DNA from 2 places in the Bacillus sp. FSL K6-6540 genome. Region 2 is predicted to be linked to the other one. Evidence: riboswitches for the same ligand, from Rfam matches in the RefSeq annotation. Region 2 holds a riboswitch; the other holds the start of a gene.
The links. Region 2 has a riboswitch for cyclic di-AMP ahead of MHH82_RS30555 (APC family permease). Riboswitches for the same ligand answer to the same signal wherever they lie in the genome.
Positions count from the first base shown of each region.

Region 1: linked by a shared signal. The riboswitch ahead of MHH82_RS02215 (hypothetical protein) and the one ahead of MHH82_RS30555 (APC family permease) in region 2 are both predicted to bind cyclic di-AMP.

Region 1 covers NZ_JBBOXH010000001.1:513,543-519,730, forward strand. Annotated here, with positions in the region: gene pruA (L-glutamate gamma-semialdehyde dehydrogenase) at 1-1,296, opposite strand, end outside; gene MHH82_RS02205 (proline dehydrogenase family protein) at 1,493-2,413, shown strand; gene MHH82_RS02210 (hypothetical protein) at 2,563-3,027, opposite strand; cyclic di-AMP (ydaO/yuaA leader) riboswitch at 3,164-3,336, opposite strand; cyclic di-AMP (ydaO/yuaA leader) riboswitch at 3,877-4,045, shown strand; gene MHH82_RS02215 (hypothetical protein) at 4,175-4,585, shown strand; gene MHH82_RS41600 (potassium-transporting ATPase subunit F) at 4,744-4,812, shown strand; gene kdpA (potassium-transporting ATPase subunit KdpA) at 4,843-6,188, shown strand, end outside.
Region 2 covers NZ_JBBOXH010000001.1:6,773,207-6,779,394, forward strand. Annotated here, with positions in the region: gene MHH82_RS30550 (molybdopterin-containing oxidoreductase family protein) at 1-1,490, opposite strand, end outside; cyclic di-AMP (ydaO/yuaA leader) riboswitch at 1,947-2,141, shown strand; gene MHH82_RS30555 (APC family permease) at 2,308-4,134, shown strand; gene MHH82_RS30560 (formate/nitrite transporter family protein) at 4,275-5,135, opposite strand; gene MHH82_RS30565 (MFS transporter) at 5,600-6,188, opposite strand, start outside.

The sequences.
Region 1 (6,188 bases), 6.3 Mb from region 2:
TTCGTCGAAGGAGGCTGCCTTCGTGAAGGCCACCACCGGGCCGAAGATTTCCTCTTGGGAAATACGGGCAGTGCTGTCCACATCCGCAAAAATCGTAGGCTGAATGAAATACCCCTCCGGATCGCCCGGAAATCCGCCAAGTACCAGCTTGCCTTCGCTTTTTCCGATTTCGATATAGTCGAGAATTTTACGGTACGCCTTATCGTCGATGACGGGTCCCACCTGAGCCTCGGCATGGGAGGGGCTTCCGATCACCAGCTTCTTGGAGCGCTCGATGACCTTCTGCAGCACGGTATCATAGACGTCCTCATGCACGATGGCTCTGGAGCAGGCGGAGCATTTCTGGCCGGAGAAGCCGAAGGCCGAAGCGGTAATCGCATCCGCAGCAAGGTCCAAATCGACTTCGTTGTCCACGATGATGGCGTCTTTCCCGCCCATTTCGGCGATGACGCGCTTGATCCATCGCTGCCCCGGCTGCGTTTTGGCCGCACGCTCTTGAATTCGCAGTCCAACGTCGCGGGAACCCGTAAAGCTGACAAACCTGGTCAAAGGGTGATCCACCAAATAGTCGCCCACTTCCTGACCCGGACCAGGCAGGAAGTTAACGACACCCGGAGGCAGGCTGACTTCTTCCAGAAGCTGCACGAATTTGGCGGCTATGACCGGGGTGGTGCTCGCCGGTTTCAGCACAACGGTGTTGCCGGAGACGATGGCCGCCGTGGTCATACCGGCCATAATCGCGAGCGGGAAGTTCCAAGGCGGAATGACGATGCCGACGCCAAGCGGGATGTAATCGAGATGATTCTCTTCCTCCTCGTGGACCGTCAGCGGCTGGGGCGCGCTCAGGCGCTGCATTTCGCGTGCATAGAACTCCATGAAATCGATCGCTTCGGCCGTATCCGCGTCCGCTTCGGCACGCGTCTTGCCGGCTTCGAGGGTCATCAGCGCGGAGAACTCGAGCTTGCGCCGCCGCATGATTGCCGCGGCCTTGAACAGGTAGCGTGCCCGCTCGTTCGCCTCGGTGTGCTTCCACGTCTCAAAGGTACGCGCCGCCGTCTGAATGGCTTGCTCGGCAAGCTTAGTATCCGCTTGGGACACGACGCCGATGACTTGGCGTTTGCGCGACGGATTGACCGACTTAGCGGTACGTTCCGTATGGATTTTGGCACCGCCGATAACCAAGGGGTACGATTGGCCAAGCTCGGCTTCGACCCCGGATAACGCCGCATCGTATAACTTGTTGTTCCACTCGTTGTTGAAGTCCATAAATGGTTCGTTCCGAAAAGGTGCTCGCATGGGGAGGCCCCTCCTTAACATGATATGAATCGAAGCTTCAGGCCAATGGTCCAGCTGCGGATCGTCATGGTGGCATGGTTAGGATCTCCTGGTGAAAACCTCTATTTAAATATGTATGTCTCCCTGCATGCCGTCATGATTTTTGCATATGAGTTAGATAGAGTCATTTTGGTTACCTTGCAAAGGGGGCGCGCGCATGGACGGAACCGAGCTTTACCGTAAAGTGATCCTGACGGTGTCCGGCAATAAACTCGTGAAATGGCTGTCGATCAAGTACGGCCGGAAATTGGCTGGCCGATTCATTGCCGGCGATACCTTGGATGAGGCGCTGGACGAAATCGAGAGGCTGAACGCGAAAGGCATTCTCGTTACGCTGGATCATTTGGGGGAGGGCATTACGACGCTGGATGAAGCGGCCGGGTACCGAGAGGAATATTTGAAGCTGGTGGAAGGGATTGGGAGGCGCGAAGTGCAATCGAACGTATCCTTGAAACCGACGCAGATGGGCATGGCCCTGGACCCCGAGAAGGCTTACGAAAACATCAGGTCGGTGGTAAGAAAGGCTAAAGAGCACCGCAACTTCGTTCGCCTGGACATGGAGGATTCGCCGTATACCCAGGCAACCATCGATATGACGCTCCGCCTTCATAAGGAGGGGCTGACCAATGTGGGGACCGTGATGCAGGCCTACTTGTTCCGTACGGAGGAGGACGTGAAGAATCTGTTAAGGGCCGGCGTTAATTTACGGCTAGTAAAGGGCGCGTACAAAGAGCCGGGAACCATCGCCTTTCAGCAGAAGCGGGAGGTCATTGACAACTACAAGAAATTGGTCAAAATGCATTTTGACCAAGGAGCCTACGTCGCGATTGCCTCGCATGACGACAACATCATCGACTGGGTGAAGGTATTTGCCGAGCAGAGCCGCATAGACAAACAGGACTATGAATTTCAGATGCTGTATGGACTGCGGATGAACGATCAAGCAGCGCTTGCGCAGGACGGCTACCGTATCCGGTGTTATATGCCCTATGGAACGATGTGGTACCCGTATTTCACCCGGAGGCTGGCAGAGAAGCCGGCCAACCTGATGATGGTGCTCAAAAATATGTTCAAGTGAGCGGGATCCGATTGCAGAACCCCGTCAAAATGCCTGATGAAATAAGTGGCTTTTTGACGGGGTTCTTCATGGTTTCAAAAAACATCAGGCTGCTTAGAAGTGCCCAATCCAAAGGAAACGGGGACAGTAGCTCTCTGTAGCTGCTGCCCCTAGAAATGATAATACCCCTCCGAGCAATTCATAAGGAAGGAGTGCTCCAGCGGCAGTCCGCCTAACCGCTCTCGGGTGATGTGCCGATGCAGGTTGATCTCCAGATCGGCGAGGGCTGATACAGCAAGTTGCATCCGTGCGGGTCCCCACTGCTGCTGCTTTCGGGCATAGCGAATGGCCTCAGTCACGGACATGCCTCTCAGCCTTGAGAAGACGGATGCCCAGCGGACCAGGTCCGAAAATTCTCTCGTGCTTGGCAGGGCATATTCGACATATCCTGCCGCGTCTTTGCAGCTGACTTTGAACAAGCCGCAGTTCCAGCCATGATCGCTCCATGGGATAAAGCGTTCGGCCGAGCCCCGGTCGAAACGAAATATCTCCATATGGCGGATAGTCTCTCCACCTAATGCAGGCACTGCGGTTTCGATGACGGGTGTAAGCGCTGCCTCGATGAGTTTCGTCATGATATGATCTACGCTCCTTTATAAGAATGTTATATGCACGGCAAATAGGCCTGGTGAGCAGAGAAACCCCGCTCTCCAGGCCTATTTATGGTTAGAGCCCCAATTCCGGCGGCCGCTATGCCAAAGCTTGGATGGTATTCTCTCTCAACAACGCGCCTACGAGGTTAGCTGACGGATTCGGACTGAGAGCACCCTACCACTGGGCCCTTCGATCCTAGGCGCAGCGGATTCACCCCATTCACCAATCGAAGACTGGTGACTTTGGTTCCCCCGTCTCCCGGTCTGTCGGGAGCTCGGCGTATAACGTGTTTCGAATAGATGGATGAATCATACGCCGGAGGAAACGAAAAGTAAATGACCGTATGGGACGAATAGATTCCGAAATGTGATGAAAACGGTAAAAGAAAACGCGTACAATCGGTCGTGTCATCTATTATCGTGGCAAAATCTCAGTATCTCGTTGGATTGCGATAAATAAGAGGAAACAAGAGAAATACATAGTATAGAGCAGTATTCGGAAGATAGAGACGAAATACAGCTTGGTTCCTGTTCGACATAACGCCAGATGTGTTTTTGCTCACATTTACATCCTGCAGGGCCGGACGTATGATACGAACTATGAATTGACGGTCACCAACGACCAAGGCATACGGACAGTCGTTCCATATAGATTTAAAGGCAGTGTGAGAGCTGCCCCTAAGCTCTTTATGGATCGATGGCGAAGGCACCATGGGCCTTGCTGAGATTTGAAGGTAGAGGCGACTCTCACCGCGTGAACCTCCTGTTGCTGTGCTGTTATGCCCAGTCTGGATGACAAGTCAATGGCTAATAGAATAACATGCTACTCGTTTTTAATTTTCGCTGAGTCCTTGAATGGAAAAGGAACGGGGGAACCAGTCGGGAGATGAACCTGATCTCTCTGGGGTGAATCCTGTAGACAAGATAACGGTCTATGGGTAGGGCGACTCTCACGCCCGAATCCGTCAGCTAACCTCGTAAGCGTATCGAGAGAGGCAACGATTGTCGTGGACTTGGGCCACGGTGTATTTCACCGTGGCCTGTAAGAAGCCTGCGGGAAGAGTTCTTCTCTTTCCGCAGGCTTCTTTGTTGTTGCCTTCTCTTTCTGACCTTAGGAGGAGAAACGAAGATGGAGAAACCACAGGAATTCATCCTGGTATCCGCGCCGAACAAGGCCGGGGAGGAATTCGTCCGCCAGCTGATTCACAAACGTGTTCCGTTTGCGGCCATAGCCAACAACCGGGCTGAGCAGCAGAGGCTGCGAGAACTGGGCTGCAGACCCATCATTTTGATTGATACAAGAGACGAGCAGACCTGGATCATTCCCGAGTTTCCCGTCAGCAAGGTGTTTCTGTTCGAAAGCAGCTTGAATCTGTGCTGCCGCTATTTACGGATCTGCCGGACATGGACCTCGGAGTCGATTTACGTGATCACCCATTCCGGCAATCCGCGCTTGATATACAAAGGGCTGGGTGCCGATGTGGTGCTTCATACGAATCATCATCAGGTGTCCTTTCTGATGGCATCCGTAATGAGCTAAGCGTTTGGACTGACGCCACAAGAGTTAGGGGAGGTTACATTCATGCAGGATTTAGTTATGGTGCTCATTTTGGGAGGAACCTACGGACTGCTCATGCTGTTTATGTCCTGGTGCGGGCGCGTGGTTTCGGAACCGGAGGCTGATCAGCCGTGATGATCATGTTGATATTCACGATTTTTATTTTTCTCTATTTGATTTATGCGCTGATTCACCCTGAAAAATTCTAGGGAAACGGCTGAAGGAGGAAGGCATTCGTCATGGGCATTTTACAAATTGCCATCGTTATACTCGTTCTGGTGCTGCTGGTCAAGCCGCTGGGAACTTATCTATATCAGGTGTTTCGTTATGAAAGCAATGGAACGGACAGATGGTTCTCCTGGGCGGAGAAACGGATCTTTGCTCTGATCGGCTTAAAAGAACGCAAGGGGATGACATGGAAAGGATATGCCGTCAGCTTTGTGTTAACGAATATCGTGCTGGTTGCGGCGGGCTACTTGATTCTGCGGCTGCAGAAAGTGCTGCCGTTGAACCCGAGCGGTATCGGCCATATGGAACCAACCTTGTCGTTCAATACGATTATCAGCTTTATGACCAATACGAATCTTCAGCATTACAGCGGCGAGTCGGGATTGTCTTATCTGGCCCAGATGGCCGTCATTACGATGATGATGTTTACGTCCGCAGCGACCGGGCTGTGCGTGGCGATTGCTTTTATCCGGGCGGTGACCAGCAAGGGCACGACCGTCGGCAACTTTTTTGAGGACTTCGTTAAGGCGCATACCCGTGTATTCATTCCGGCTGCTTTCATCATTGCGATGGTACTGGTGGCGCTGCAGGTGCCGCAGACCCTGAAGCCTACGCTCAGCGTCACGACGCTGGAAGGAAGCGAGCAGCAAATAGCGGTGGGCCCGGTGGCTGCGCTCGAATCGATCAAGCATCTGGGCACCAATGGGGGCGGTTTTATGGGGGCCAACTCGGCGCATCCGTTCGAGAACCCGTCCCCGCTGACCAATGTGATCGAGATTCTGTCCATGTGGAGTCTTGGGGCGGCGCTTCCTTACACATTTGGTTTGTTCGCGAAGAGCCGCAAGCAGGGATGGATCATATTCTCGGTAATGATGACCTTGTTTATCGGCTTCCTGTCCTTGAACTATGCTGCGGAAACCAACGGCAACCCGGCATTAAACCAGCTGGGCATCGACGCCTCGCAAGGCAGCATGGAGGGCAAAGAGGTCCGGTTCGGGATCGCCCAATCCTCCCTGTTTACGACGGTGACAACCGCGGCTACGACCGGGTCGGTCAATAACATGCATGATACGCTCACGCCGCTCGGCGGGATTACGCCGCTGTCCCTGATGATGCTGAATTCCGTTTTTGGCGGAAAAGGCGTCGGGCTGATGAATATGCTCATGTACGCGATCCTGGCGGTGTTCCTGGCCGGTCTTATGGTTGGCCGTACCCCCGAATTTCTCGGCAGAAAAATCGAGGCCCGGGAGATGAAGCTGATCGCGATTGTCATTCTGGTACACCCATTGATCATCCTTGCTCCGACGGCGCTCGCGCTCATGACGGATGCGGGACAGGCGGGCATTGCCCATTCGGG
Region 2 (6,188 bases):
AAGTCGAGCGCTCTTGCGATCATCTCTTCCTCGGTCTCATGAAAAGCCGGTTCCTGGAATCCCATAGCCCGTCCCAGCAAGGAGAACAGCTCTACGTTGCCCTTGCTTTCCCCAAGTGCCGGAATGACCGGCTCCTGCAGCTGAACGTACTGATGCCAGTAGGAAGCGTACAGGTCCGTATTCTCGAACGAGGAGGTTGCCGGGAGCACGATATCGGCATACTTGGCCGTATCCGTCATAAACAGGTCATGCACAACCGTAAACAGATCTTCCCGTGCAAACCCTTCCCTGACCCGCTCGGTATCGGGAGCCACAACCAGCGGATTGCTGCAATAAACGAAGAGCGACTTAATCGGCTGTTCGGTCATGGCAAGCGCTTCGCCGATCCGGTTCATGTTAATCGTGCGCGCTTCGGGATTCGGCCGGAGATCGGGACGCTCAAGCGCGTCGCTATCCATGCTGTTGTAACCGCCGTTCGACTTGGCGGCCCCTCCGCCCCGCTTCAGCCATTGTCCGGTCAAAGCGGGAAGCGCGGCAATGCTGCGCACCGTCAAGCCGCCGTTGTCGTGATGCTGAAGACCGTTGCCGATATGGATGTAGGAGGTATCGGCCCGGCCGTAGAGCTCGGCCAATTTCTCGATATCCTCGATCGAGATGCCGGTAATGGAAGAAACGTGCTCCGGCGTGTATTCTTTGACGTGCTCGCGCAAGGCTTCATGACCAATCGTATACTTGCGGAGGAATTCCTCATTTATCATGCCGTCACGGAACATGATGTGCATGAGGCCGACGGCCAGCGCCGCATCCGTGCCTGGATACAGCGGAATGAACCAGTCGGCCCATTGCCCCGTCTGGTTCTTGTGGACATCGATCACAACGACCTTGGCACCGGCTTTGCGCGCTTTCTCTGCAATCACCATCTGGTGCATATTGGTGCTGACGATGTTGCCGCCCCAGACGAGGATGACGTCGGCTCGTACGGTGTCCTCCGGAACGGTTCCCCCATTAAACCCCATCACGGATTTCCAGCCCTCATTGCCCGCGGAATTGCAGATCGACTGCTTCAGGCGGCTGGCACCCAGCCTGTTGAAGAATCTGCGGTCCATGCCGTCGACGCTCAATATCCCCATATTGCCGTAGAAGCTGTAAGGCAGGATACTCTTGGAGCCGTATTCCTCAATCAAGTCCTTATAGCGTCCCGCAATCTCCTGAATGGCTTCGTCCCAGCTGATCCGCTCGAAGGCGCCCTCTCCCTTGGGACCTACCCTTCGCAGCGGATAGAGCACGCGTTCCGGATGGTACACCCGGTGTGCCATATTACGGACTTTATTGCAGATGGCTCCCTGCGTAATTGGATGCTCCGGATTACCGGTCACCTTGACGATTTTTCCGTTCTCTTTATGCAGCAGCAGGCCGCATGTATCGGGACAATCCAACGGACATACCGCCGGAAATACGCCGTTTTCCTGATGAATCATCGCTTGAGTCATTTCGTACTTCCCCCTTATGCTCGGCTGCATCATATCCCTTTATCTTAAAAGAAAATCGGGGTTCCAGTAAAGTCATACATTTTTTTCTAATCAGGTGATTCACTTTACTTTCCCCCGGGTATATTCCTATCAAGAGCAAAGAAGAGGAACCCAGACCCTTTCTCTTCCTTGCCGAATCATGGACCACTCCCAAAAAAATTCGCCATGCCAGTGTCTCCTCCCCCGAGACCGGCATGGCGAATTTGTTCCCCACTCCTAATCCTCCATATTATAGAAACTCGTGATTTTCGCAGTAAACATGCAAAATAAAAAGCCTGTCAAAGCCACGTCTTTATGTAAGCGCTTATCTGTCATTTTTTATAAATAATTCTGTTCGAATGATCGTTGGAGGATGTTTTACAAACGATTGGAGCAGGCGTAATATACTATTCAGCTTCGAAAACATTCTTCATATTCACATGACATTCGCTTAATTTCCATGATGGAAAGCGGGGGAACCAACCGTATGGAGGGATACCTATAGGATCCTTCAACCATACTATGGGGTGAATCCTGATGCGTCGCGTACGTACGCCGCGATGGAATCAGGTAGGGCGACTCTCACCGCCCGAATCCGACAGCTAACCTCGTCAGCGTTGATCGGGAGGGTTGTGAACTTGTGATCAAACACAGGGTTCTAACCTGTGTTTTTTGTTTGCCAAAAATCAGCATAGGAATGGTGACCGTTCCTATGTCCAGCATATAAAAAACACCGATAGAAGTCCGTTCAGGGAGCTTCTACCATGAACTTAATCTTAAGCGGCGGTGAAAAACAACCATGTTATCCTCAATCAAGCGCTTCCTCATCGGAAGACCGCTTAAATCAACGGAATTAGGCGAACAAAAGCTGAATAAAACCAAGGCGCTGGCCATCCTGTCTTCCGATGCGCTATCGTCCGTGGCCTATGGCCCGGAACAAATCCTCATTGTGTTGATGACCGTCGGGGCAGCTGCCTATTGGTATTCCATACCGATTGCCGTCGGCGTCCTGGTCTTATTGCTGGCACTTATCCTGTCGTACAGACAAATTATTTTCTCCTATCCGCACGGCGGCGGCGCATATGTCGTGTCCAAACGGAATTTGGGCATGTACCCGGGGCTGGTGGCCGGCGGTTCCTTGCTCGTGGACTATATCCTGACGGTTGCGGTCAGCGTGTCGGCCGGGACGGATGCGATCACGTCGGCTTTTCCGGAATTGCACGCCTATAATCTGCCGATCTCCATCGTGTTCGTTCTATGCTTGACCGTATTGAATTTAAGAGGAGTTACGGAGTCGGCCTCCATATTGGCTTATCCGGTTTACCTGTTCGTGCTTGCGTTATTCATCCTGATCGGGGTAGGGATATTCAACATTGCCACAGGCCATGCGTCTCCGGAGCTTCATACGCCGATCGGCACGCCCGTAGCCGGGCTGAGCTTGTTCCTGCTCCTGCGCGCATTTGCCTCGGGCAGCTCCGCCCTGACCGGCGTGGAGGCGATTTCCAATGCCATTCCGAATTTCAAAGACCCGGCCCCGAATAACGCCGCCAAAACTCTGGTGGCGATGGGATCGCTGCTGGCCCTGTTATTTTCGGGCATCGTTTTCCTGGCTTATTACTATGGGGTCAGTCCCAGCGAACAAGTCACGGTCGTTTCCCAAATTGCCGAGCATACCTTCGGGCGAAATGCGCTTTATTACTTCATACAAGGGACAACGGCCTTAATTCTGATCCTTGCCGCCAACACGGGGTATTCCGCTTTTCCCCTGCTGGCCGTCAATCTGGCGAAGGATAAGTTCATTCCTAGAATGTTCACCGTCCGCGGCGACCGTCTGGGATACTCAAACGGAATCATGATTCTTGGATTTTTCTCCATTCTGCTGCTGCTGGCTTTTGAAGGCAAAACCGAGCATCTGATTCCGCTGTATGCCGTCGGCGTGTTTATCCCGTTTACCCTCTCCCAGACCGGGATGATGGTGAAATGGATTCGCGAAAAGCCCGAAGGCTGGATCGTCAAGCTGATCATTAACACCACCGGCGCATGCATCAGCTTTATCGTGACCATGATCTTCTTCTTTACGAAATTCGCCCAGGTGTGGTCCGTCCTGATATTCCTGCCGCTGATCATCTGGATTTTCACCCGGATCCGCAAGCATTACGAGGCGGTAGCGGACCAGCTCCGGATTACGACCTGCGAGCCGGTTAAGCCGATTGAGGGGAATGTCATCATCCTGCCTGTGGCAGGAATCACGCATGTGGTGGAGAACTCGCTGAATTACGCCAAATCGCTGGGAGCGGGCCAAATCATCGCAGTGTACGTGCCGTTCGAGCGGGAGGAGGAAGTCGCCTTCCAGGAAAAATGGAAAAAGTGGCAGCCGGACATCCGGCTGGTGACGCTGCACTCGCCTTATCGGAGCATCATTCAGCCGCTGACGAAATTCATCAATACCGTGCAGCGCAAGGCCAGCGAATCCGACTATCAGGTTACCGTCGTCATTCCGCAGTTCATCCCCAAGAAGGGCTGGCATAATTTTCTGCACAATCAATCCAGCCTGCTCATCCGGGCACATCTCCTGTATCGGAGAGACGTGATCATCACGACGGTTCCCTACCATTTAAAAAAATAGCGGGCTTGTTCCCTGCTTGATTCATTACTTGGAACAGCCTCGCCCATCACGACAAAAAGCTGCGATCAACCGCTGCCTTTCATCAAGGACGGTTGAACGCAGCTTTTTCTTTAAGCCAGACGCTCGCCAGGCTTCCGGCATTAGGAAACATTCTGCGCCGAATGAACCTGTTGAGGAGCGCCGGCCGATGGCACAGGCGTCTGCTCGCCGCGCGGAGCGGCTGCGGCCTGTTTCTCCTGCTTTAAATAAACGGTTCCGTATGTCGCTCCCACAAATAACGCGCCGCCAACGAAATTGCCCAGCCATACCGGAATGAAGTTCATCAGATACTCGCCCCAGCTGTAATAGCCTTCAAAAATCGCGGCCGGGATGAGAAACATGTTGGCCACCACGTGCTGAAACCCGATGGCGACAAACGCCATGGTCGGAAACCAGATCCCGAGAATTTTGCCGCTCATCTGATCCGATCCGTAGGACAGCCATACGGCGAGGGCTACGAGCCAGTTGCACCCGATGCCCGACAGGAAGGCTTGCAGGAAGCTGTCGTCCAGCTTATGCCCGGCCATATCCACCAGTTTCTCCAGGTAAACGCCGCTGCCTGTCAGACCGGTCACATGTCCGAAGAAGTAAGCGACGAATAACGCTCCCAACATATTGCTGACCGTGACAAGCGCTAAATTCCGCATCATCTCCTTCGTGGAAATTCTCCTCTTGAATCTGGCCAAGGACACGGCCATCATGTTGCCCGTCAGCAGCTCCCCGCCTGCAAGCAGGACAAGAATCAATCCGACGGGGAATACCGCAGCGCCTATAAAACCGGCAATCCCTCCCCATTCCGGAGACGCTCCGGCAATCACGCGTATGTCAAGCAAAAAGCCGAGCGCAATAAATGCCCCCGCAAGGAATCCTAATATCATCACGTTTATGGCGGAGTTATGCGCTTTTTTTACCCCGTTCTCCACGGTAATCTCCGCAATGCGCTCAGGTTTATGGTAAGCCATGGCACTCCCTCATTTCTTCCGCATCCGCCTTGTCTACCTATCCGAATGCAGATCATGATATTCGTGTTATCGTTACCAACATTGTAACGCAGCTTCTTTGGCAAGAACGTGAATTATATCACGATCGTGTCCGTAAGGGACGGACAGGTACAGATGTGATGTTCCGTATGCCTTGATCTGCTGACCATGCTGCAGCGAATAACATGGATCAGATTCGGTGTGGCCATTTAAGCGATATAGGATATAGGCACAGCACATAGTCCATGGGTGGAGCTTCGGATCAGCTTTAGCGGGCGGGGTGACTGACTTTCGCTCCCTTCGAGGAATCGCATATGCCGAAAAAGCGGTGCCCGGGTTTCTCCCCGGCACCGCTCTTTTGGATTGTCTTTACCAGTACGAAGCCCGTTCGCGCTTGATACCATTCTGCCAGATTCGGCTTAAATGTATAGATTTTTACTCACCCGCTAGGCTTTGGCCGCAGTCTCTACCCTGACAGGCGCCTCCGTTTCCTGCACCGGCACCTTGGCGATCGGCAGCTTCATGCTGATGAACGACGACAGCAGGAAGAGCGTGCCTGCCGTAAAATACACCACGACAATGGAGGTTACCGACATATACCAGCCCGTCAGCCCGGAGCCGATGAGCAGCATGCCGGTAAATATCGGCGTCATCACGCCGTTCAGCCGGCCAATGAATTTCTCTTCCACCTGCTGCATCATCACCGCCATCAGGACCGTCTGGGCCATGGCCATCAGCACCCCGGTGACGAAGCGCATCGAGCCGGTCAGGATCGGCCACTGGGACAGCACCTCGACAAAGGTCGAGAGTCCAAGGAAGGCCAGCCCCGCAAACAGCAAGTAGGAACCTTTCACTTTGCCTGCAATCACCGCTGCGATCACACCGCCGATCAACATGCCCAAGCCCTCAAGCGCGGTGAACCACTGGACGCTGGACATCTCCAGCTGAAGACGCTCGGTGATGACGAAGATGTCGAGCGGCTGTACGAGTCCGCTGCCCAGCGCCAACAAAACGTAGACTACCAGCAGCACCTTC